3 regions of the Streptomyces sp. LX-29 genome follow, and region 3 is predicted to be linked to each of the others. Evidence: riboswitches for the same ligand, from Rfam matches in the RefSeq annotation. Region 3 holds a riboswitch; each other region holds the start of a gene.

What was found. Region 3 has a riboswitch for cyclic di-AMP ahead of LRS74_RS08145 (M23 family metallopeptidase). Riboswitches for the same ligand answer to the same signal wherever they lie in the genome.
Region 1: linked by a shared signal. The riboswitch ahead of LRS74_RS17810 (M23 family metallopeptidase) and the one ahead of LRS74_RS08145 (M23 family metallopeptidase) in region 3 are both predicted to bind cyclic di-AMP.
Region 2: linked by a shared signal. The riboswitch ahead of LRS74_RS10430 (transglycosylase family protein) and the one ahead of LRS74_RS08145 (M23 family metallopeptidase) in region 3 are both predicted to bind cyclic di-AMP.

The regions. Positions count from the first base shown of each region.
Region 1 is NZ_CP089746.1:4,123,045-4,129,618, reverse strand. Features, by position in the region: gene LRS74_RS17815 (hypothetical protein) at 1-269, shown strand, start outside; gene LRS74_RS17810 (M23 family metallopeptidase) at 599-1,954, opposite strand; cyclic di-AMP (ydaO/yuaA leader) riboswitch at 1,966-2,106, opposite strand; gene LRS74_RS17805 (PP2C family protein-serine/threonine phosphatase) at 2,382-3,650, opposite strand; gene LRS74_RS17800 (DUF6227 family protein) at 4,128-4,898, opposite strand; tRNA gene LRS74_RS17795 (tRNA-Lys) at 5,562-5,634, opposite strand; gene LRS74_RS17790 (DEAD/DEAH box helicase) at 5,832-6,574, opposite strand, start outside.
Region 2 is NZ_CP089746.1:2,470,719-2,477,292, forward strand. Features, by position in the region: gene LRS74_RS10425 (permease prefix domain 1-containing protein) at 1-592, shown strand, start outside; cyclic di-AMP (ydaO/yuaA leader) riboswitch at 1,282-1,495, shown strand; gene LRS74_RS10430 (transglycosylase family protein) at 1,501-2,697, shown strand; gene LRS74_RS10435 (hypothetical protein) at 2,779-3,345, shown strand; gene LRS74_RS10440 (heme-binding protein) at 3,350-3,916, opposite strand; gene LRS74_RS10445 (sensor histidine kinase) at 4,066-5,289, shown strand; gene LRS74_RS10450 (response regulator transcription factor) at 5,286-5,975, shown strand; gene LRS74_RS10455 (DUF427 domain-containing protein) at 6,012-6,422, opposite strand; gene LRS74_RS10460 (hypothetical protein) at 6,573-6,574, opposite strand, start outside.
Region 3 is NZ_CP089746.1:1,890,482-1,897,055, reverse strand. Features, by position in the region: gene LRS74_RS08150 (pitrilysin family protein) at 1-1,187, shown strand, start outside; cyclic di-AMP (ydaO/yuaA leader) riboswitch at 1,538-1,692, shown strand; gene LRS74_RS08145 (M23 family metallopeptidase) at 1,702-2,529, shown strand; gene LRS74_RS08140 (GntR family transcriptional regulator) at 2,759-3,535, shown strand; gene LRS74_RS08135 (HPr family phosphocarrier protein) at 3,770-4,051, opposite strand; gene LRS74_RS08130 (GNAT family N-acetyltransferase) at 4,564-6,574, shown strand, end outside.

The DNA of each region.
Region 1 (6,574 bases), 2.2 Mb from region 3:
GTCTCGTGGGCGGCTACGGGGTCGCCCGGTGGACGAAGAGGCGGCCCCTGGGCGGTGTGGTGCTGGCCGCAGCGGGGGTCGCGGCGGCGCGGGGCTGGAAGGAGCGGGGCGGTGCCGGAACCGCGGCGGCCCTGAGCGGGCTGTATGTGGCCGCGTTCGCGGGCTCCCACCCGCTGGCCAAGAAGATCGGCGCCTGGCCGGCCGTCGCCGCCGTGGCGGGCGGGGTCGCCCTCGCCTCCTGGGCGGCCGCCGACCGCCGCGCCGGCTGAGCACCGCCGACACCCCGCGCCCGTGGCCACGTGACCCGGGCTCCGTGACCCGGGCCCGGTGACCCCGCGGCGCTGGTGCCACAGGGGTCGGCCCGCTCGCCGTCGCGGCGCGCGCCGCACCCGGGCTCCCGAGAGCGCGGGAAAACGAACCGGCGGCCCTGGCGTCAAGGGGGGAGAGAGCGCCAGAGCCGCCGGCGTATCGGGGCTGTGGGGGGAGAGGCTGGCCTCGGGTTCAGGCCGGCGTGCTCACGCGTGTCGAGCTCGCGAGTGCGGTCACGGTGTCGTGCTCGCGGGTGCGGTCACGGGTGGTGTGATCACGGCTGTCGTGGTCACGGGTTCAGGCCGTGCTGGCGCAGCCACGCCAGGGGATCGACCGGGGAGCCGCCGCCCGGGCGGACCTCCAGGTGGAGGTGGGGACCGGTCACGTTGCCGGTGGCGCCGACGCGGCCGATGACGTCGCCGGTGGACACCGTGCCCGAGGTCTTGACCATGGATGACAGGTGGCAGTACCAGATCTCGGTGCCGTCGGGGAGCGTGAGGACGATGCGGTAGCCGTAGGCGCCGGCCCAGCCGGCGGAGGTGATCGTGCCCCCGTGGACCGCCTTGACCGGGGTGCCGGTGGGAGCGGCGAAGTCCTGCCCCGTGTGGTCGGCGGACCACAGGTCGCCGGCCTGGCCGAAGGTGGAGGTGAGGGTGTAGGAGGCGACCGGGAGGGCATACGCGCCGGCGCTGGTCCCGCTGTCGCCTCCGGAGCCGGATTCCGACCCCGCGTCCGCCTCCGCGTCCGCCTCAGCCTCTGCCTCCGCTTCGGCCTTCGCCTTGGCCGCGGCCTCCGCCTTCCGCTCGGCCTCGGCCTTGCGTGCGGCCTCCTCCGCCTTGCGCTCGGCCTCGGCCTCGGCGGCCTTCTTCGCCTCGTCGGCCTCGGCCTTGGCCTGGGCCGCGGCCGCCTTGGCGGCCTGCTCGGCGGCGGCTCGCGCGGCGGCCTCGCGCTGGGCGTCGTCGGCCGCGTTCTGCTGATACTCGGCCTGCTGCATGATGCGGGCGCGCAGCGCCTCGCCGGCGTCGGTGGCGCCGTTCGCCGCGTCCTCGGCGGTCAGACCGGCCGTGGAGAGCGGGGCCGCGGCCGCGGGCGCGCCCGGTGCGGAGGCGACGTTGCCCGGGCCGACCGCGTCGGAGACGAGCCGCGTGGCACCGGGCAGCTCCCTCGCCTCCGGGAGCACGCCCTGCACCTCGTCGGCGACCTGCCCCAGGTCGGGCATGGAGATCGGCGGGTTGGGTCGGTCCTTGGCGGTCGCCATGCCGCCCGCGCCCACCGCCGCGATGACACCGACGCCGAGCACCGCGCCGCTGCGCGCCATGCCGCCGCCGCGCTGCTTGACCACCCGGTGCCGGCCGCGGACCGGGGCTATGGAGTCCGCCGTGGGATTCCACTCCTCCCCGTCCTCGTCCTCGGGCCCGAAGGCATCGTGCGGAGGGGCCACGACGGGGCTGGCGATGGTGGGGGCGCCGGATGTGGCGGGGCCCGAGGGCATCGCGGAGGCGGCCGAGGGGACAGCGCGAGCGGGGGCCATGGTCGAGGTCGGACCACCACCCGGGCCGGGAAGGACACCCGGACCGTAGGGGGCGCCGGAAACACCGGAGGGGCTGTACGGCGCCTCGTCGAAGGCAGACCTGTTGGACGCCACGGGGGCGTACTCCTTTCCTTCCGTCTCGCCTACCGGGTTAGCTGACGGGTTCGGAGCAGGAAGGTCTCCTACGGGCTCCTCCGAGGAAGCGCCCGATTCACCCCAAGGATGGTGGTTCCCCGGTTCCCTAGGTGCTGCGGTGATGCTGTTGGTGCTCGCGCTGCTGTGCGTGCGGGATTCGGCGACGGCGCACGGTGCCGCCTCTTGCGGCGGCTGTGACGACCGCGCTGCGTTATCGAACGTTAATAGACCGCCCGGCGTGTTTCCAAGCCGTTCCCTGGAATCCGTGCAGAATCGACGCCCCACATTCGGTCACTTTCCGGCAAATCTGAGCAAGTTGCCGGAGAGTTGAGTCACCAAGATCGCGCGGCGGAAACCCGCCACCGCTGATCGTGCGTCAATTGTTATGCGCAGGGGCGGCGGTCGACTACGTTCCGCTATCGGCGCTGCTCGCCCGGTCCGCCGGGTGTGCGAGGCCGGCCGGGTGGCCCGGTCGCCAGGGGTCGGCCGGCCGCTCCGCGCGGGAGTCAGCCGGCACCGGCCGCTCCGCGCGGGAGTCGGCCGGCGGCCCCTCCGCGCTCGACTGCCGGTGGACGGCGAGCACCGCCATGTCGTCCGCCGTCCTCCCGCGCGCATGGCGCGCGACATCCACGACCAGCGCGTCCAGCAGGGCGTCCGGCCCCGCGAAGGTGTGGCCGCGCAACCGCTCCGCCGGTTCGTAGAACTCGCCGTGCCGGTCCCGCGCCTCGGTCACCCCGTCCGTGAAGAGCAGCAGCGTCGCCCTGGCCGGGAACGGTCGCTCGTCCACCACGTCCGGCCACTCCCCCAGGTCCGTCATGCCCAGGGGCAGCGCCGGCGCCGTCGGTTCCAGGTAGCCCGCGCCGCCGTCCGCGCGGAGCAGCAACGGGGCCGGGTGACCGCGGTTCAGCAGGCGCAGCGTGGCCTCGCCGGGCGGGATCTCCACCAGCACCGCCGTGGCGAACCCCTCGCGCAGCTCCACGCTCGCCCGCCGCTCGGCCTCCCGGCGCAGCGCCCGGTCCAGCCGCCCCGCCACGCCCGCCAGCGTCGCCTCCTGCTCCGCCGCCTCCCGGAACGCCCCGAGGACGATCACCACGGCCTCGACCGCCGCCAGCCCCTTGCCCCGGACGTCGGCGACGAGGACGCGCGCGCCGTACGGCGTCCCCTGCACCGCGTACAGGTCTCCGCCGATGCGCGCCTCGGCCTGCGCCGCCTGGTACCGCGCGGCGATGCGCAATCCGCCCAGACGGGCGGCGGGCGTGGGCAGCACGGCGCGCTGTGCCGCCTCGGCGATGACCCGCGCGGAGGCCAGCCGCCGCTCGCTGCGCCGCATCATCCGGTTGGTCGCGATGGCGAGGAGCCCCACGGTGCACGCCGTGGCCAGCTCCGTGAGCGTCTGCGCCTCCCCCGCGTGCCGCAGCCCCTGCACCACCATCAGCCCTAAGGCCGCCGCCACCGAGGCCGCGGCGATCGCCAGCGTCACCCTCAGGGTGGAGAAGGGGGCGGCGATGAGCGGTGCGGCGGAGAGGAAGGGCACGGCGGTGTACGCAGGCGGCGTGGCCAACTCGAAGACGATCCCGCCGACGATCAGTGCCGCCGGCAGCCAGGTGGCGAAGCGGCGGGCGGGCGCGGTCTCGTAGACCTCGCCTTCCGCCACCGCGGCCCTGCCGCCTCGCACCCGCACCGGCTTCTCCCGCGTACCGCTCCGCCGCCGTCAGACAGACCCGGGGTTCGGACCCGCCGCCGACTCGCCGTCGCCGACTCCCCGCCGCCGATCCGCCGCCACCGGGCCGCCTTCGTCGCTTCGTCGTCGGGCGGCGCCACCGCTCCCGCCGCCGGCTCCCACAAGGCTCGCGGCTGGCGCCCCGCGGGGCGACTCGACAGCAGCCATCCGGCGTAGGCCGTGGGCGCTCGGCGCTCGGGCGCGGGGCCCGCCGACGGACACAGGACGCGAGGACGCGCGACGGCGGCCAGGCGACACGAGCACGGTCAGACGGCCCGACGGCGGCCAGACCGCGCGACGGCGGCCAGGCGACACGACCACGGCCAGACGGCCCGACAGCGGCCAGACGGCTCGACGGCGGCTAGGCGCGGCCGCTCACGGCTCCACCCCGAGCGCGGCCGCTCACCGCTCCATCCCGAGCGCGTGGGGCCCTCACAGCTCCACCCCGAGCGCGCGGGCGTGCCGGTCGGCCGCGAGCTCCGCGGCGACCTCGTCGAGGTAGACCTCGCACACCAGCCGCCCGTCGCTGGTCAGGTTGTGCTCCAGCTCCCACAGGCTGATCTCGTCGCCGTCGGCGAGCAGGAACGCGTGCTCGTAGAAGCGGCACCACGTCCCGTCGGGACCGCCCGACCGCCGGCGCGGCTTGGGGGCGAGCGCGATGTCGTGCGCGAAGGCGGTGGTGAGCAGTCGCTCCACGTCCTCGCCCGGCCGGTCCGGGTTCTCCGCGCGGCGCAGCACACGGCGGGCGTGGTCGGGCGAGTTGTCGGCGACGTAGGCGCGGGACGTCGTCATCGGCGGTGCGCCGTTGAGCAGTTGCTCCGGGATCCACAGCGGCACGGAGTCGAACTCGTCCCACCGGCCGCCACCGGTCCGCTCGTGCACCCGGCGCTCCGCGGCCAGCAACGCACCCTCGTCGTCGTACAGCTCGTACAGCGGGCGCTCCTCGGCGCCGGTGTTGTGCTCCAGCTCCCACAGCATCACGCTGCTGCCGTCGGGCAGCAGGAAGATGTGCCGGTACGTGCTGTAACCGAGCGGCCCGCGCGGCTCGTTGCACTGACGGCACGAGCGCAGCTCGGTCTGGTGCATCAGGGCGTCACGCAACCGGACGAGCAGCGCCTCGTCGATCTCGAACCCGTTCTGGGCACGGGCGAGCAGCCCGTCGAGCAGTTCGGCATGCGTTCCGCCCTGCTGTGAGTGCCCCATGTCGTCTCTACCTCCCGGCCATCGGCTCGCCGCGCCCCCCAGCGACCACATCGCGACTTACCGTAGCGGCGCGGCCACGCGACGCGTGCGGTGTTTCGGCGAAGCGGCCCCGGCGGCGTGTCCTCCCCATCCACTCCTGCGCCGGAAGGCTCAGATACATCACACTGTGGGCCTGATCCACGACAGATTCGATCACTTCCCCGATTTCAGCGCGCTATCCGGTATGACCGACTCCGCTACCCTCCGCGACGGCGGGGCCCGCCGTGGTGCGACGTCAGGACCCACGCCGTCGCGCCGGACGCCCCGAAAGGCTCACCGGTTTGACGCAACGTCACCGGCGACCGCCCACCACCGGGGGCTCATAGGAAAATCCGGGGCGGCGCCTGGGGACGCGCTCGGTGCTCGCCGCTGCCCCGGCATGGCGACGCGCCCCGTACGCGAACGGCGGACCGCGCGGGCGGGCGTGGCACGACCCGGGAGACGCGTCCTCCGCCGCGGAGACGCGCGGGCAGGGGCGGACACCCCTCGGAGCCCGGCGGAACCCTCCGGCAGCGCGGAACGGCCGTGAGGCCGGCGGACGAGCGACGGCCCGACCGGAGATCTCCGATCGGGCCGTTGGATGTATACGCAGGTCAGAGGCGACATGCTCGCCCCTCGTAACGGTGGGCCGTCAGGGGCTCGAACCCTGAACCAATGGATTAAAAGTCCACTGCTCTGCCAATTGAGCTAACGGCCCGCACACCGCAGCATAGCCCGCCCCCGGCTCCGGCCCGAGCCAATACCGCCCCTTGCCCGAGCGGGCCCGGTTTCGGGGGCGCTCTTCGGCGCACGGCATGGGGGGACGTCACTGCGATCTTCGCGCGAGAGGGCCCGTACGACACTTCCGTGCCGTACGGGCCCTCAGACGCTCAAACCCTCAGTCCCGCAACGGGATCAGCCGTTCCGCTTCCAGCGGGGCTTGTCGGCGCGGCGGTCGAGGGGCCGGGCACCCCGGTGGTCGTCACGACGGGCCGGACGGTCGTCGCGACGGTCCCGGTTGAAGGGACGGTCGTCGCGGTTGAACGGACGGTCCTCGCGGCGCTCACGGTGGAACGGACGGTCGCCGCCACGGTGGTTGTGGTCGCGACGCTCGAAGGAGCGGCCCTGACGGTCGTCACGGCGCTCGAACGAACGGCCGCCACCGAAGCCGCCACGGTCGCCGTCACGACGCTCGCGGTTGAAACCACCGCGGTCACCGCCACGGTCACCACGGTCCTCACGACGGTCCCGATTGAAACCACGGTCCCGGTCACGGTCGCGGTCGAAACCACCGCGGTCGTCGCGACGGTCCCGACGCTCGAAGTTGCCACGGTCGTCACGGCGCTCGAACGAACGGCCGCCACCGAAGCCGCCACGGTCGCCGTCACGACGGTCACGGTTGAAACCACCGCGGTCACCGCCACGGTCACCACGGTCCCGATTGAAACCACGGTCCCGGTCACGGTCGCGGTCGAAACCACCGCGGTCGTCGCGACGGTCCCGGTCGCGGTCACGGTTGAAGCCGCGGTCACGGTCGCGGTCGAAACCGCCGCGCTCCCGGTCCCGACGCTCGAAGTTGCCGCGCTCGTCACGACGCTCGTACGAGGACGCCCGACGCGGGCCCTCCTCGGCCACCACGGGGGTCTCGACCTCGGCCG
Region 2 (6,574 bases), 580 kb from region 3:
CAAGGCCCGGCTGGTCGAGGAGATCCGCGACGGCCTCGACGACGCCGTGGCGGCGCACACCTGCGAGGGGGTCCCCTACGAGCACGCCGCCCACGCGGCCATCACCGAGTTCGGCTCGCCGGACAACCTGGTGCCCAGCTGTCAGCGGGAGCTGACGATCGCCCAGGCCCGGCACACCGCACGGGCCGCCGCGCTGGCGGTGCCCTTCGCGATCGCCTGCTGGCTGGTGATCCGGACGGCCGGCGACGACCGTGCGTGGGAGCTGAGCCGTGCCACGCAGCTGCTGACGGCGCATCTGGTCGGCGTCGCCGCCACCGCGGCGGCGCTGGCCGGCGCGACCTGGGCGGCCACCGGCCCGCTCGCCCGCTGGCTGCCCACCCCACCCCGGCTGCCGCTGGCGGTCGCCTGGACCGGCACGGCCGCGAGCGTGGCCATGGCCGTCACGGCGCTGGTGCTCGTCACCCTGTCGGTCGCGGTCACGAACTGGCCGCTGGCCGTGGCCGCCGGTCTGCTCGCGGCGGCGTCGCACGCCGTGGTGGCGGCGTCGGCCCGCACCTGCCGCCGGTGCGCCCGCCTCCGCGCCCCCTCCTAGCCGTCCGCCGATTTCCGTTCCCGGGATATCCACCGCCGGGCCTTTCCCCGGGAATCCCTCCGGCGATGCGTCGTCAGATTCCGCATTCGCCGCCGATAACCCCGGGTCGCGACGGACCACTCCGCACACCGGATCACTCCACGGACAAGGCGCACCCGCCCCCGATGCGGCTGATCACGCCGCACCTCCGCGCGAGGCGGCGATCCAAGCCGTTTGCCAGCCCTCACTCCCTTCGCATCAGCACCCCTTCTGCTTTGCCAGTGCATAGAGAAGACGCCCGCTGACGCGCCCCACGGGGGGCGATCCCCCACCACCGCGGCGAGCACGGGTCGGGAGACCCCCGGGACATCTGCCGAAAGTCCCAGGGAACCGGACAGATGGAATCGGACTCTTAGGACTTAGGGCACATAGTTACCGCCGGTGACTGAGGTCACAGGTTTGCTGGCGGGAATGTCACTCACTGCCCGCCTTCAGCACACTTTCCGTCCACATTGTCACGCCGTGCAGCACCCGGACGGCATTCCGCAAGATCTTCTTTCGCTCTCGGGAAGAGATCCAGAGCGCAGCGTGACAAAAACCCCCGGAAAGGTCCCGAGTCGATCTTTTCCGGAAATCCCGACGCTTGTGGGCCGCGAAATCCATGTGTTTTGGTTACGGCCGTTCCCTTCGCAATCACTGCGGGGGAACCCAAAGCCGGAACGCCTAGTCCTGCCGCCGGCCGAGGAGTGTCCACGAACACACGACGGCAGGAGCGGGGGACCCAGGTAAGTCGCCGGGTCGCGCCACGAAGCGCGACACGGCTTGGGGTGAAGACGTGCCGCGGCCCATGAGGCCGCTCAGGGCACGGCCGGGCAACTCCAGCCCGAACCCGACAGCTCACCTCGCAGGCGTGGGAGAGGAACACCCCTATGTCTGTCGGTCGTCACCGTCGTATCACCCCTGGTCGCATCGCCAAGCTTTCCCTCGCTCTCGTCGCCGGCGGCGCCGGCATCGCGATGCCGCTCGTGGGTGCCACCACGGCCAGCGCCGCGTCCGTCGAGACCTGGGACAAGGTCGCGATGTGCGAGTCCACCGGCAACTGGAGCATCAACACCGGCAACGGCTTCTACGGCGGTCTGCAGTTCACGCAGTCCACGTGGGAGGAGTTCGGCGGCACCGCGTACGCCTCGCGTGCGGACCTCGCCACCAAGGACCAGCAGATCGCCATCGCCGAGAAGGTGCTGGCCGTGCAGGGCCCCGGCGCCTGGCCCGTGTGCTCCGTCAAGGCGGGCCTGACCAAGGGCGGCCCGGCCCCGGCCATCTCGCCCGACGGTGACACGGCCACCTCCACCCCGGCCCCCGCCGCCCCGGCGCCGGCCGCCCCGGCCGAGGACGCCAAGCCCGCCCCGGCCCCGAAGGACGACGTCCCGTCCGAGGCCGCGAAGAACACCGAGTACACCGTCGTCGGCGGCGACTCGCTCTTCTCGATCGCCCAGGCGCACGACGTCGAGGGTGGCTGGGAGGCCGTCTACAAGGCCAACCGCGAGGTCGTGGGTGCCAACCCGAACCTGATCTTCCCGGGTCAGAAGCTCTCCCTCCAGGGCGAGGCCGCGAAGCCCGCCACCGGCGAGGCCGCCCCCGCCGAGGCTCCGGCCGCTCCGGCCCCGGCCGCCCCGGCTGAGGCCCCGGCCGCCCCGGCCCCGGCCGAGGCCCCGGTCGCCTCCGGTTGGACCGCGCCGGTCGCCGCCCCCCAGGGCACCCCGTACCACCAGGCCGGTTCCGCCTGGTCCAGCGGTTACCACACCGGCGTCGACTTCCCCGTCGCCACCGGCACCACCCTCAAGGCCATCGGTGACGGCGAGGTCGTCTCCGCCGGCTGGGGCGGCGCCTACGGCAACGAGGTCGTCATCCGCCACGCCGACGGCAAGTACAGCCAGTACGCCCACCTGTCGCAGCTGTCCGTCTCGGTCGGCCAGACCGTGACCGGCGGCCAGCAGATCGGCCTCTCCGGCTCCACCGGCAACAGCAGCGGCCCGCACCTGCACTTCGAGGTCCGCACCGCTCCGGGCTACGGCTCCGACATCGACCCGATCGCCTACCTGCGCTCGCACGGCGTCAACATCTGAGTCTGAGCATCACCCGAAGTGCCCGGTCCGCCCCACGCGGACCGGGCACTTCGGCGTTTCCGCGCCGGTAGCCTCTCGGCCATGTCCTTCGAGAGTGCCCGGCCCGCTCCCGTTCCCCCGCACGGCGACGCCCCGGCCCGGGACGGCCGTACGGTCCCCGACCGGGACGAGGCCGCCCGGCCCGGGGAGCCCGCGGCCGCTCCCCGGTCACCCGCGCCCCGGCGGTCCCCACCGGCCCGGCCCGCGCGGCGGTCCCGGCGCGAGGGACTTCCCTGGACCGTCCTGGCCTGTCTGCTCTGCGCCTGCGCCGTCAGCGCGCTCTTCCTGCCCGTCGCCTTCCACGAGGACCGCGCCACCCAGGAGTGCGGCTCCGTCCTGTCCCCGCATGTGGCACGGCAGGGCGGCGGCGAGGCGCGCTACGGCCACGAGTGCGCCGCGCTGCGGACCCAGCGCCTGGGGTACTCCGCCCTCTTCCTGGCCGGCGCCGGCGTCACGCTCGCCGTCGCCGGCTCCCTGACGGGGCGGGGCCGGGGGCAGACCGAGCGGCAGCGCCCCGCGGCCCCGCGCCCACCGGCGCAGCGGCCCTCCGCCGCGCACGCGAACGGCCGGGCGGGGGCCCCTACGGACCCCCGCCCGGCCGTCTCCTAGCGGCTCAGCCCGCGAGCGCCGCCGCGCCCGCGCTCGCGTACTTCTCGTCCAGGTCGCCGCTGGGCGCGCCGGCCACGCCGATGCCCGCGATCGGCGCGCCCTTGGCCGGGGCCTGCACCGGCACCGCGCCCGCCAGGAACAGCGTGCCCGGGATGTCCTTCAGGTTCGGCGCCTGCTGGAGGCGCTTGACCAGCTCGGAGGTGGGGGCGTTCCAGGAGACGGCCGTGTACGCCTTGCGCTGCGCCGACTCGTACGACTGCGGGCCCGCGCCGTCGCCGCGGAGCACCACCACCGTGTTGCCGTTGCGGTCGACGACCGAGACGGTGATCCGCTGGCCGTCCTTCTCCGCCGCGTCGAGCGCCGCCTGGGCGGCCTCGGTCGCGGCGTCCACGGTGAGGTGGGTGGACTGGTAGGTCGCCTTCTTGGGAGCCGGGGCGGCCGGCGCGGCGGCCGGGGCCACCGGCTGGCTCTCCTCCGTGCCCGCCGCGTTCGCCGACACCACGCCCAGCGTTCCGCCGCCCAGCAGCGCCGCCGCCACCGCCACCGTCAGCACCCGCGTGTTCTTCGCCATGAGTCTGCCTCTCCTTCGGTTCATGCCTGCCTGAGGACTCGCCCCGATCCTCCGGCCGGGCACTCCCCCGCCACATCGCCGTACCCGCCGACCCCGCCATCGGCCGATCGGTTGATGCGCCGGTGATCCGCGCAGGTCACGATGGGGTGATGAGGCACGAGCAGGACCCCGACGCGCGCTGGCTGGCCGCGGTGATGCACGCGGCGTTCTTCCTGTTGCTGGCCGCCTCGCTGACCCGCTTCCTGCTGCGCCACCCCGGCGAGGCCCGCACGCCGTGGATCATCGCGCTCAGCGTCGTGCTCGCACTGCTGTACGTGCTCGGGCCCGCCCTCGGCTTCCGGCCCACCCCACGGCGCCTGGCCTGGCTCGGCACGGTGGTCGCCGTCTGGGTGGTGCTGGTGCTGCTGGCGCCCAGCTTCGCCTGGTGCGCGGTCCCCCTCTTCTATACGGGGCTGCGCGCGCTGCCGCCGCGCGCGGCGCTCGCCCTGGTCGCGGTCCTCACCGCTCTGGTCGTCGGGGCGCAGCTGCGGCTGTCCTCGGGCTTCGACCCGAACCTGGTGCTCGCCCCGCCCGCCGTCGCCGCCGTGGCCACCGCCGTCTTCGTCCACATGGATCGGCAGGCCGAGCGGCTGGCCGCCACCGAGCGGCGCGAGGGCACGCTCGCGGAGCGGCAGCGGCTGTCCATGGAGATCCACGACACCATCGCGCAGGGGCTTTCCAGCCAGCAGATGCTGCTCCAGGCCGCCGAGCGGGTCTGGGACACCGACCCGGACGCGGCCCGCGCCCATGTGCGCACCGCCGCCGGCGTCGCCGAGCGGGACCTCGCCGAGGCCCGGCGCTTCGTTCGGGGGCTGGGGCCGGCGGACCTGGCCGAAGGCGGCGGGCTTCCGGAGGCGCTGCGCGCGCTGACCCGGCGGGAGTCCGCCCAGCACGGGTCCGGCCGTGGCGGGCCCCATGTGCGCTGTCTCATCGACGGCACCCCGCTCCCCCTCCCCGACCACGTCCAGTCGGCCCTGCTCCGCATCGCCCAGGGAGCCCTGGCCAACGTCCGCGAGCACGCCGAGGCCGGCGCCGCCGTGCTGACCCTCAGCTACCTCGGCGACCAGGTCGTGCTGGACGTGGCGGACGACGGGCGTGGCTTCCAGCCCGGTGCGGCGGCAGCGGCGGGCGGGGCGACGGGTGAGGGGAGCGTGCGCGGGCACGGGCTGCCCGCCATGCGCGCCCGGGCCGCCCAGGTCGGCGGCACCCTGACCGTGGAGTCCGCCCCCGGCGAGGGCACGGTCGTCTCGGCCGCCGTCCCGCTGGGCCAGACCCCGCCCCCCACGTCCCGCACGCCCCGCGGCGGCCCCGGTACCCAGGAGGAGACATCATGAGCGCGGTCCGGACGATCCGGATTCTGCTCTGCGACGACCATGTGGTGGTGCGCGCCGGCCTGCTCGCGCTGCTGAGCAGCGAGCCGGACATCGAGGTCGTCGGCGAGGCGGGCAGCGGTGAGGCGGCCGTCGCCCTGGCGGCGCGGCTCGGCCCGGACGTCGTGCTGATGGATCTCCAGCTCGGCGCGGGCATCGACGGCGTCGAGGCGACGCGCCGGATCGTCGCGGCCCGGACGGGAGGCGAGGAACCGGCCCGGGACCGGGCCGCCGACGCGCCGGTCCCCGGCTCCGGCCCCCATGTCCTGGTCCTCACCACCTATGACACCGACGCCGACATCAGCCGCGCCATCGACGCCGGCGCCACCGGCTATCTGTTGAAGGCCGAGCGGCCCGAGGCGCTGTTCGCGGCCATCCGGTCCGCCGCGCAGGGGCGCACCGCGCTCTCCCCTCCGGTGGCCAGCCGGATGATGGCCCGCATGCGCCAGCCGCGCCCGGCGCTGACCGGGCGTGAGCTGGACATCCTCGGTCAGCTCGCGCGGGGGCTGAGCAACCGCGAGATCGCCCGGGCGCTGTTCATCAGCGAGGCCACCGTCAAGACCCACCTCGGGCGCGTGTACGACAAGTTGGGCGTCGACACGCGGGCGGGCGCGGTCGCGGTCGCCAAGGAGCAGCGGCTGCTCCCCTGATCCCGACTGATCCCGACCGCGGCGCGGGGCCGACTCCTAGCCGCCGATCCGCTCGCCGTCCACGGTGACCGTCGCCACCGTGTCGTAGAACGACAGAAAGCCCTTGATCGGGGCGACCGTCTCGATCGGTTCGAGGTAGGACCACACCACGTCCCGGCGGACGACCGCCCCGGCGTCCGTGCCGTCGCCGACATACGACCAGTACGAGGCGACGCCCTTGAACGGGCACACGGTCTGCGAGTCGGTCGGCTCCAGGAGCGTCAGGTCCACGTCGTCCGGGGGGAGGTAGTAGCGGGCCGGCAGGCCCGTCTCGTGGACCAGCAGCGGGCGCCGGGACTCGGCGACCAGGCGGCCGTCGATCTCCACCCGTATGTGCTGCGAGCCGGGCGCCACCTCGACGCGGTGGGTGGTCCGGGGGTGCGTGGTGCTGTGGTGGTGGGACGGCACGGGAATTCCCCTCCCTGACTCCTGCGGGCTCCCGCGACTGCGGAGGCTCGTTCGTAAGACGCCGGCCCGGTGCCTCCTATTCCTGGATTCCCGGTCCCGTTCCGGATTCCCGGTCCCGTTCCGGATTTCCGGTCCTCTCCCGGATTCCCCTC
Region 3 (6,574 bases):
TCATGGCGCGCGCCCTGTCCGAGGGCACCGACAAGCACGACGCGGAGGAGTTCGCGGCCGAGCTGGAGCGCTGCGGCGCCACCCTGGACGCGCACGCCGACCACCCCGGCGTCCGGGTGTCGCTGGAGGTCCCGGCCTCCCGGCTGCACAAGGCGCTGAGCCTGCTGGCCGACGCGCTGCGCGCCCCCGCCTTCCCCGACGGCGAGGTGGAGCGGCTGGTCCAGAACCGACTGGACGAGATCCCGCACGAGCTGGCCAACCCGGCTCGGCGCGCCTCGATGGCGCTGTCCAAGGAGCTGTTCCCGGCCGACGTCCGGATGTCCCGGCCCCGCCAGGGCACCGAGGAGACCGTCGCGCGCATCGACGCCGCCTCCGTGCGCGCCTTCTACGAGGCGCACGTGCGGCCGGCCAGCGCCACCGCCGTGGTCGTCGGCGACTTCACCGACCTCGACCTCGACCAGGCGCTCGCCGACACCCTCGGCTCCTGGACCGGCGGGCCGGCTCGGAAGCGCTCCTACCCGGCGATCACGGCCGACGACACCGGCCGTGTGGTGATCGTCGACCGGCCCGGCGCGGTGCAGACCCAGCTGCTCATCGGGCGGGTCGGCGCCGACCGGCACGACCGCGTGTGGCCCGCTCAGGTGCTCGGCACCTACTGCCTGGGCGGCACCCTCACCTCGCGCCTCGACCGGGTGCTGCGCGAGGAGAAGGGCTACACCTACGGCGTGCGCGCCTTCGGCCAGGTGCTGCGCTCGGTCGACCCCGCCACCGCGGGCGTCTCCGGCATCGCGATGCTCGCCATCAGCGGCTCGGTGGCCACCGAGGTGACCGGGCCCGCGCTGGAGGACGCCTGGAAGGTGCTGCGGACGCTGGCCGAGGAGGGGTTGACGGACGACGAGCGCGAGGCGGCCGTGCAGAACCTCGTGGGCGTGGCGCCGCTGCGCTTCGAGACGGCGGCGGCCGTCGCCAACACCCTGGCCGACCAGGTGGAGCAGCAGCTCCCCGACGACTTCCAGGGGAAGCTCTACGCCCGGCTGGCGGAGACCGGCACGGTGGAGGCGACCGCGGCCGTGGTGAGCGCATTCCCGGGGGACCGGCTCGTCACGGTGCTCGTCGGTGACGCCTCGGCCATCGAGGAGCCGGTGCGGGCCCTCGGCATCGGCGAGGTGCGCGTCGTGTCCGGTTGACGCGACGCGCTGACGCGATCGGCCGGTGCGACGCGCTGACGCGATGTGGCTGACGTGATGTGGCTGGCGCGATGCGCGCACGCGATCGGCTGACGCGATGTGAGGTCCGGTGAGGGGCCCCGACGTCCGACGGGACGTCAGGGCCCCTCTTTCGCTGCCCGCGCCCGCCCGCGCCGACCTGGGTCCCAGATCACGGCTTGGCATCCGTCAAATGTCCGTTTTATTGGAGAGATTGCCTGTCTGTGTGTGTGGCGAGCGCAACAAAAACGCTGATCTGTTTGGTGAACGAAAGAACTCGCCTCTAGCGTCGGTGCGGTTGCTCGTCATGCGTGAGCCGCACCCGCGGCAGCGAGCGACCATCGCCGAGTCCCGTGGCACGAGCCAGGGGAGCCGGGGACCCATATCCCCCTGGGGTGAATCGGGCGCCTTTCCGGAGGTGCTCGTAGGAGACCTTCCTGCTCCGAACCCGTCAGCTAACCCGGTAGGCGAAGGAAGGAAAGGAGTACGCCACCCCATGGCGTTCACCCGTGCCACCGGGAAGCACCGTCGTCCCCGCTCCGCCGCCCGTACGGGCGCGAACATCGCCGGGATAGCCACGATCGGTGGCGTCGTCGCCTCCGTCGCCTCCCCCGCGTTCGCCGCCTCGCCCTCCGGCGAGCCGGACCGCCTGGAGGACACCGGCCTCAACCAGGCGATCGTCGTCGGTGAGCACATGGCCGACCAGATCGACGCCCAGGCGCAGACCCAGGAGAACGTGGCCCAGGAGGCCGCCGCCAAGGCGCAGGCCGAGGAGGCCGCCCGCAAGCAGGCCGTCCGCGAGGCCGCCGAGGCGAAGCGCACGGCCGAGGCCGCGGCCAAGAAGGCCAAGGCGAGGGCGAAGGCCGAGCGCGAGGCCAAGGAGCGCGCCGCCCGCGAGGCCGAGCGCAAGCGGCTGAACACCTTCGTGTCGCCGATCGAGGGCTCCTACGTCTCCACCTCCTACCAAGCAGGCGGCGGCATGTGGTCCTCCGGCAGCCACACCGGTGTGGACTTCCACGCGGCGTCCGGCACCTCGGTGCGCGCGGTCGGCTCCGGCACCGTCGTCGAGGCCGGTTGGGGCGGCGCGTACGGCAACAACGTCGTCATCAAGATGAACGACGGCACCTACACCCAGTACGGCCACCTGTCCTCGCTCAGCGTCTCCGTCGGCCAGACGGTCACCCCGGGCCAGCAGATCGGCCTCTCCGGCAGCACCGGCAACTCCAGCGGTCCGCACCTGCACTTCGAGGCGCGCACCACCGCGGAGTACGGCTCGGACATCGACCCGGTGAGCTACCTCCGCCACCACGGCGTCAACATCTGACCCGCCGCCGCACGGCGGACTTCCCCCGCAAGGCCCCGGCCCCCGGCCGGGGCCTTACGCGTGTGCCCTCCGGGGCATGGCCAAAAAATAGCCATGAAATCACTCGGGCCGTCGGAAATTCCGGCCACGTGGAATAGAGTTTGTGGATCACACGTCAATCAGCTGCGTTTAGCGGGGATTACGGCGGAGGTTCGACCATGCGGGACCGGAAGTGAACGGCGATTCGACTGTGTTCCAGGGCGGCCGTCGGATTTCGGCCCATGCGGTGTGTACGGCGATCCGCGACGACATCGTCTCCGGCGCCTTCGCGCCCGGCGCGCGGCTGACCGAGGAACTGCTCGCCCGTCGCTACGGCGTCTCGCGGGTGCCGGTGCGGGAGGCCCTGCGCACCCTGGAGTCCGAGGGCTTCGTGACCAGCCGCCGGCACGCCGGGGCGTGCGTCGCGCAGCCCTCGCCGGAAGAGGTCGCCGACCTGCTCGACATCCGCGCCCTGATGGAGCCGCTGGGCGCCGCGCGCGCCGCCCAGCGGCGCACCGAGGCGCATCTGAAGGTGTTGCGCGGGCTGGTGCGGCTCGGCCAGGAACGGGCGCGTCGCGGTCAGCTCGCCGAGCTGCGCCCGCTCTGCGACTGGTTCCACGAGACGCTGGCGCAGGCCTCCGGAAGCCCGAGCCTGGCCGGGCTGCTGGTGCAGCTGCGGCGGAAGATCGATTGGATGTACGCGCTGGAGCCGGCCGGCCCCGCGTCGCCCGCCGCCCCGGCCTCACGCCCCGGCCCGCCGCGTGCGGAACCCGCGGTGGTGCGGGCCGTGGAGTCGTGGGAGGGGTATGGCGCGCTGGTGGACGCCGTGGCCCGAGGCGACGCCGAGCGGGCCCGCTCGCTGGCCGCGCTGCACGCGGAGCGCTCGCTCGCCGAGTACCGGCTCCGCCGCCCGTTCACGGCCGTGGCACCGGCCGCCGCCGTGAGGGATTCGAAACAATCCCACAACACGGCGAGCGCTCGGAATTAACACGTGGGCCGTATACACATGGCATATGAAGAATGGCGATTTCCGTCGCGGGGAATCCGTGGCTTCGCGGCGCGATCGCCTTCGAGTGAAAACAAGGCCGCGTGCCCGGATTAGCCGGGCGCGCGGCCTTGTCGTCGTGCGGAGTGGATTGACCGGAGGGGTTTCGGAGACGAATGGGGGGCGTGCTCCGTAAAGCCGCCCCCGATCGTTCCGCACCACCACCGTGCCGGTGGCTCAGACCGTCTCCGGGAGCTCCTCCAGGCCCTCGGCGACCAGCTTGGCCAGGCGGTCCAGCGCGGCGTCCGCGTCGGCGGCCTCGGAGGCGAGCACGATCTCCTCGCCGCCCTGGGCGCCCAGGCCGAGCACGGCGAGCATCGAAGCGGCGTTGACCGGCTGACCGTCGCCCTTGGCGATGGTCACGGGGACCCCGGCGGCGGTCGCCGCACGGACGAAGATGGACGCGGGGCGGGCGTGCAGGCCCTCGGCCCAGCCGACGTTGACGCGGCGCTCAGCCATGGTGAAACCCTTCGAGTCGTTTCCAGTCACTGAGGTTGTCTAGACCAGTGTCTCACGGGGTCGGGGGTGGTCCGCCCCGGTCGACGCCCGGCGCGCCCGACGCCCGACGCCCGCGACGCGATGCCCGACGCCGCCGCCTGACGCGCGCGACGTGACGCCCGGCTTTCGGGCTCGGCACCCGGGGCTCGACGCCTGACGTCTGACGCCCGCGTTGCGACGCCTGACGCCCGGCTTTCGGGCTCGGCACCCGGGGCTTGCCGCCCGCCGCCCCGCTTCCGGGCCCGCCGCCTAACGCCCAGGGGCCCGCCGCCCGCCGCCCGGCTTCCGGGGCCAGCGCCCAAACGCCCCCCGCCCAACGCCCCCCCGCCCGCCGCCCAACGCCCGGCGCCCAAACGCCCAACGCCCGCCGCCCCGACGCCCTGAGTCGGGGGCCGGGCGACATCGGCCGTCCGGCCGGGACCCGGGGCCGAACGGCCGATGTCCCGGGCCTGAGCTGCCCGTACGCTGTGCCCATGGAGACGCCGTCAGCACCGGACCGCCATCGCTACCCGGCCCACTGGGAGGCCGATGTGGTGCTCCGCGACGGCGGCACCGCCCAGATCCGTCCCATCACCCCCGACGACGCGCAGCGGCTGGTCAGCTTCTACGAGCACGTCTCGGACGAGTCGAAGTACTACCGCTTCTTCGCGCCCTACCCCCGGCTCTCCGACCGCGACGTCCGCCGCTTCACCCACCACGACTACGTGGACCGGGTCGGCCTCGCGGCCACCGTCGGCGACGAGTTCATCGCCACCGTCCGCTACGACCGCATCGACGAGCGCGGCATGTCCGCCAGCTCCTCAGCCCGCCCGTCTCCCGCCGCCACCCTCGATGGACGCTCCGCGCCCCCTGCCGATCCGGTCCCCGACCAGGCCGAGGTGGCCTTCCTGGTCCAGGACGCCCACCAGGGCCGGGGCGTGGCCTCCGCCCTCCTCGAACACATCGCCGCCGTGGCGCGCGAGCGCGGCATCCGCCGCTTCGTGGCCGAGGTGCTGCCGGCCAACACCAAGATGATCAAGGTGTTCACGGACGCCGGCTACACCCAGCAGCGCAGCTTCGAGGACGGCGTCGTGCGGCTGGAGTTCGACCTCGAACCCACCGACCGGTCCGTGGCCGTGATGCGCGCCCGCGAGCAGCGCGCCGAGGCCCGCTCCGCGCAGCGGCTGCTGGCCCCCGGCTCCGTCGCCGTCATCGGCGTCGGCCGGCGCCCCGGCGGCGTCGGTCGCAGGGTGCTGCGCAACCTCCTGGACGCCGGATTCACCGGCGCGACCTACGCCGTCAACCACGCCTTCCCGCCCGAGCAGACCCGGCTGGAGCCCGAGGGCGTGCCGGCACACCGCGCGATCGGCGAGATCGACGGCCCTGTCGACCTGGCCGTCGTCGCCGTGCCCGCCGAGCAGGTCCCGTCCGTCGTCGCCGACTGCGGGGAGCACGGCGTCCAGGGGCTGATCGTGGTCTCCGCCGGCTATGCCGAGAGCGGCATCGAGGGGCGGGCCCGCCAGCGTGAGCTGGTCCGCCAGGCGCGCGCCCACGGGATGCGGGTCCTCGGCCCCGGCGCCTTCGGCGTGATCAACACCGCCGACGAGGTGCGGCTCAACGCCTCCCTCTCCCCGGAGGTGCCGCACGCCGGGCGGCTCGGGCTGTTCACCCAGTCCGGGGCCATCGGCATCGCCCTGCTCTCCGGGCTGCACCGGCGCGGCGCCGGCCTCGTCGGCATCTCGACGTTCGTCTCCGCCGGCAACCGGGCCGACGTCTCCGGCAACGACCTGCTCCAGTACTGGCACGACGATCCGCACACCGACATCGCCCTGATGTACCTGGAGTCGATCGGCAACCCGCGCAAGTTCACCCGGCTCGCCCGGCGCACCGCGGCGGCCAAGCCGGTCGTGGTGGTCAAGGGCTCCCGGCACACCGGCAGCGCCCCGCTCGGCCACGCCGTGCCCACCACCGCCGTCCCCGACGCCACCGTCACCGACCTGCTGCGCCAGGCGGGCGTCATCCGCGTCGACACCATCACCGAGCTCGCCGACACCGGACTGCTGCTCGCCTCCCAGCCCCTTCCCGCGGGCCCCCGCATCGCCATCCTCGGCAACTCCGAGTCCCTCGGCCTGCTCACCTACGACGCCTGCCGCACCGAGGGCCTGAGCCCGCTGCACCCGCGCGACCTCACCACCGGCGCCGAGCCCGCGGACTACCGCGCCGCCCTCTCGGCCGCGCTCGCCGACCCCGACTGCGACGCGGTCGTCGTGAACGCGATCCCCTGGGTGGGCCGCGCCTCGGCGACGGAGCTGGCAGCCGCGGTGCGGGAGGCGTGCGCGGCCGGCGGGGCCGCCAAGCCGGTCGCGGTGGTCCACCTGGAGATCCCCGGGCTCGCCGAAGCCCTGGCGGCCCCGGCGGAGACGCCCACAGCGGCCCCGGCGCAGGCCCCCACAGCGTCCGCGGCGCAGGCCCCCACAGCGTCCGCGGCACAGGCGCCCACAGCGG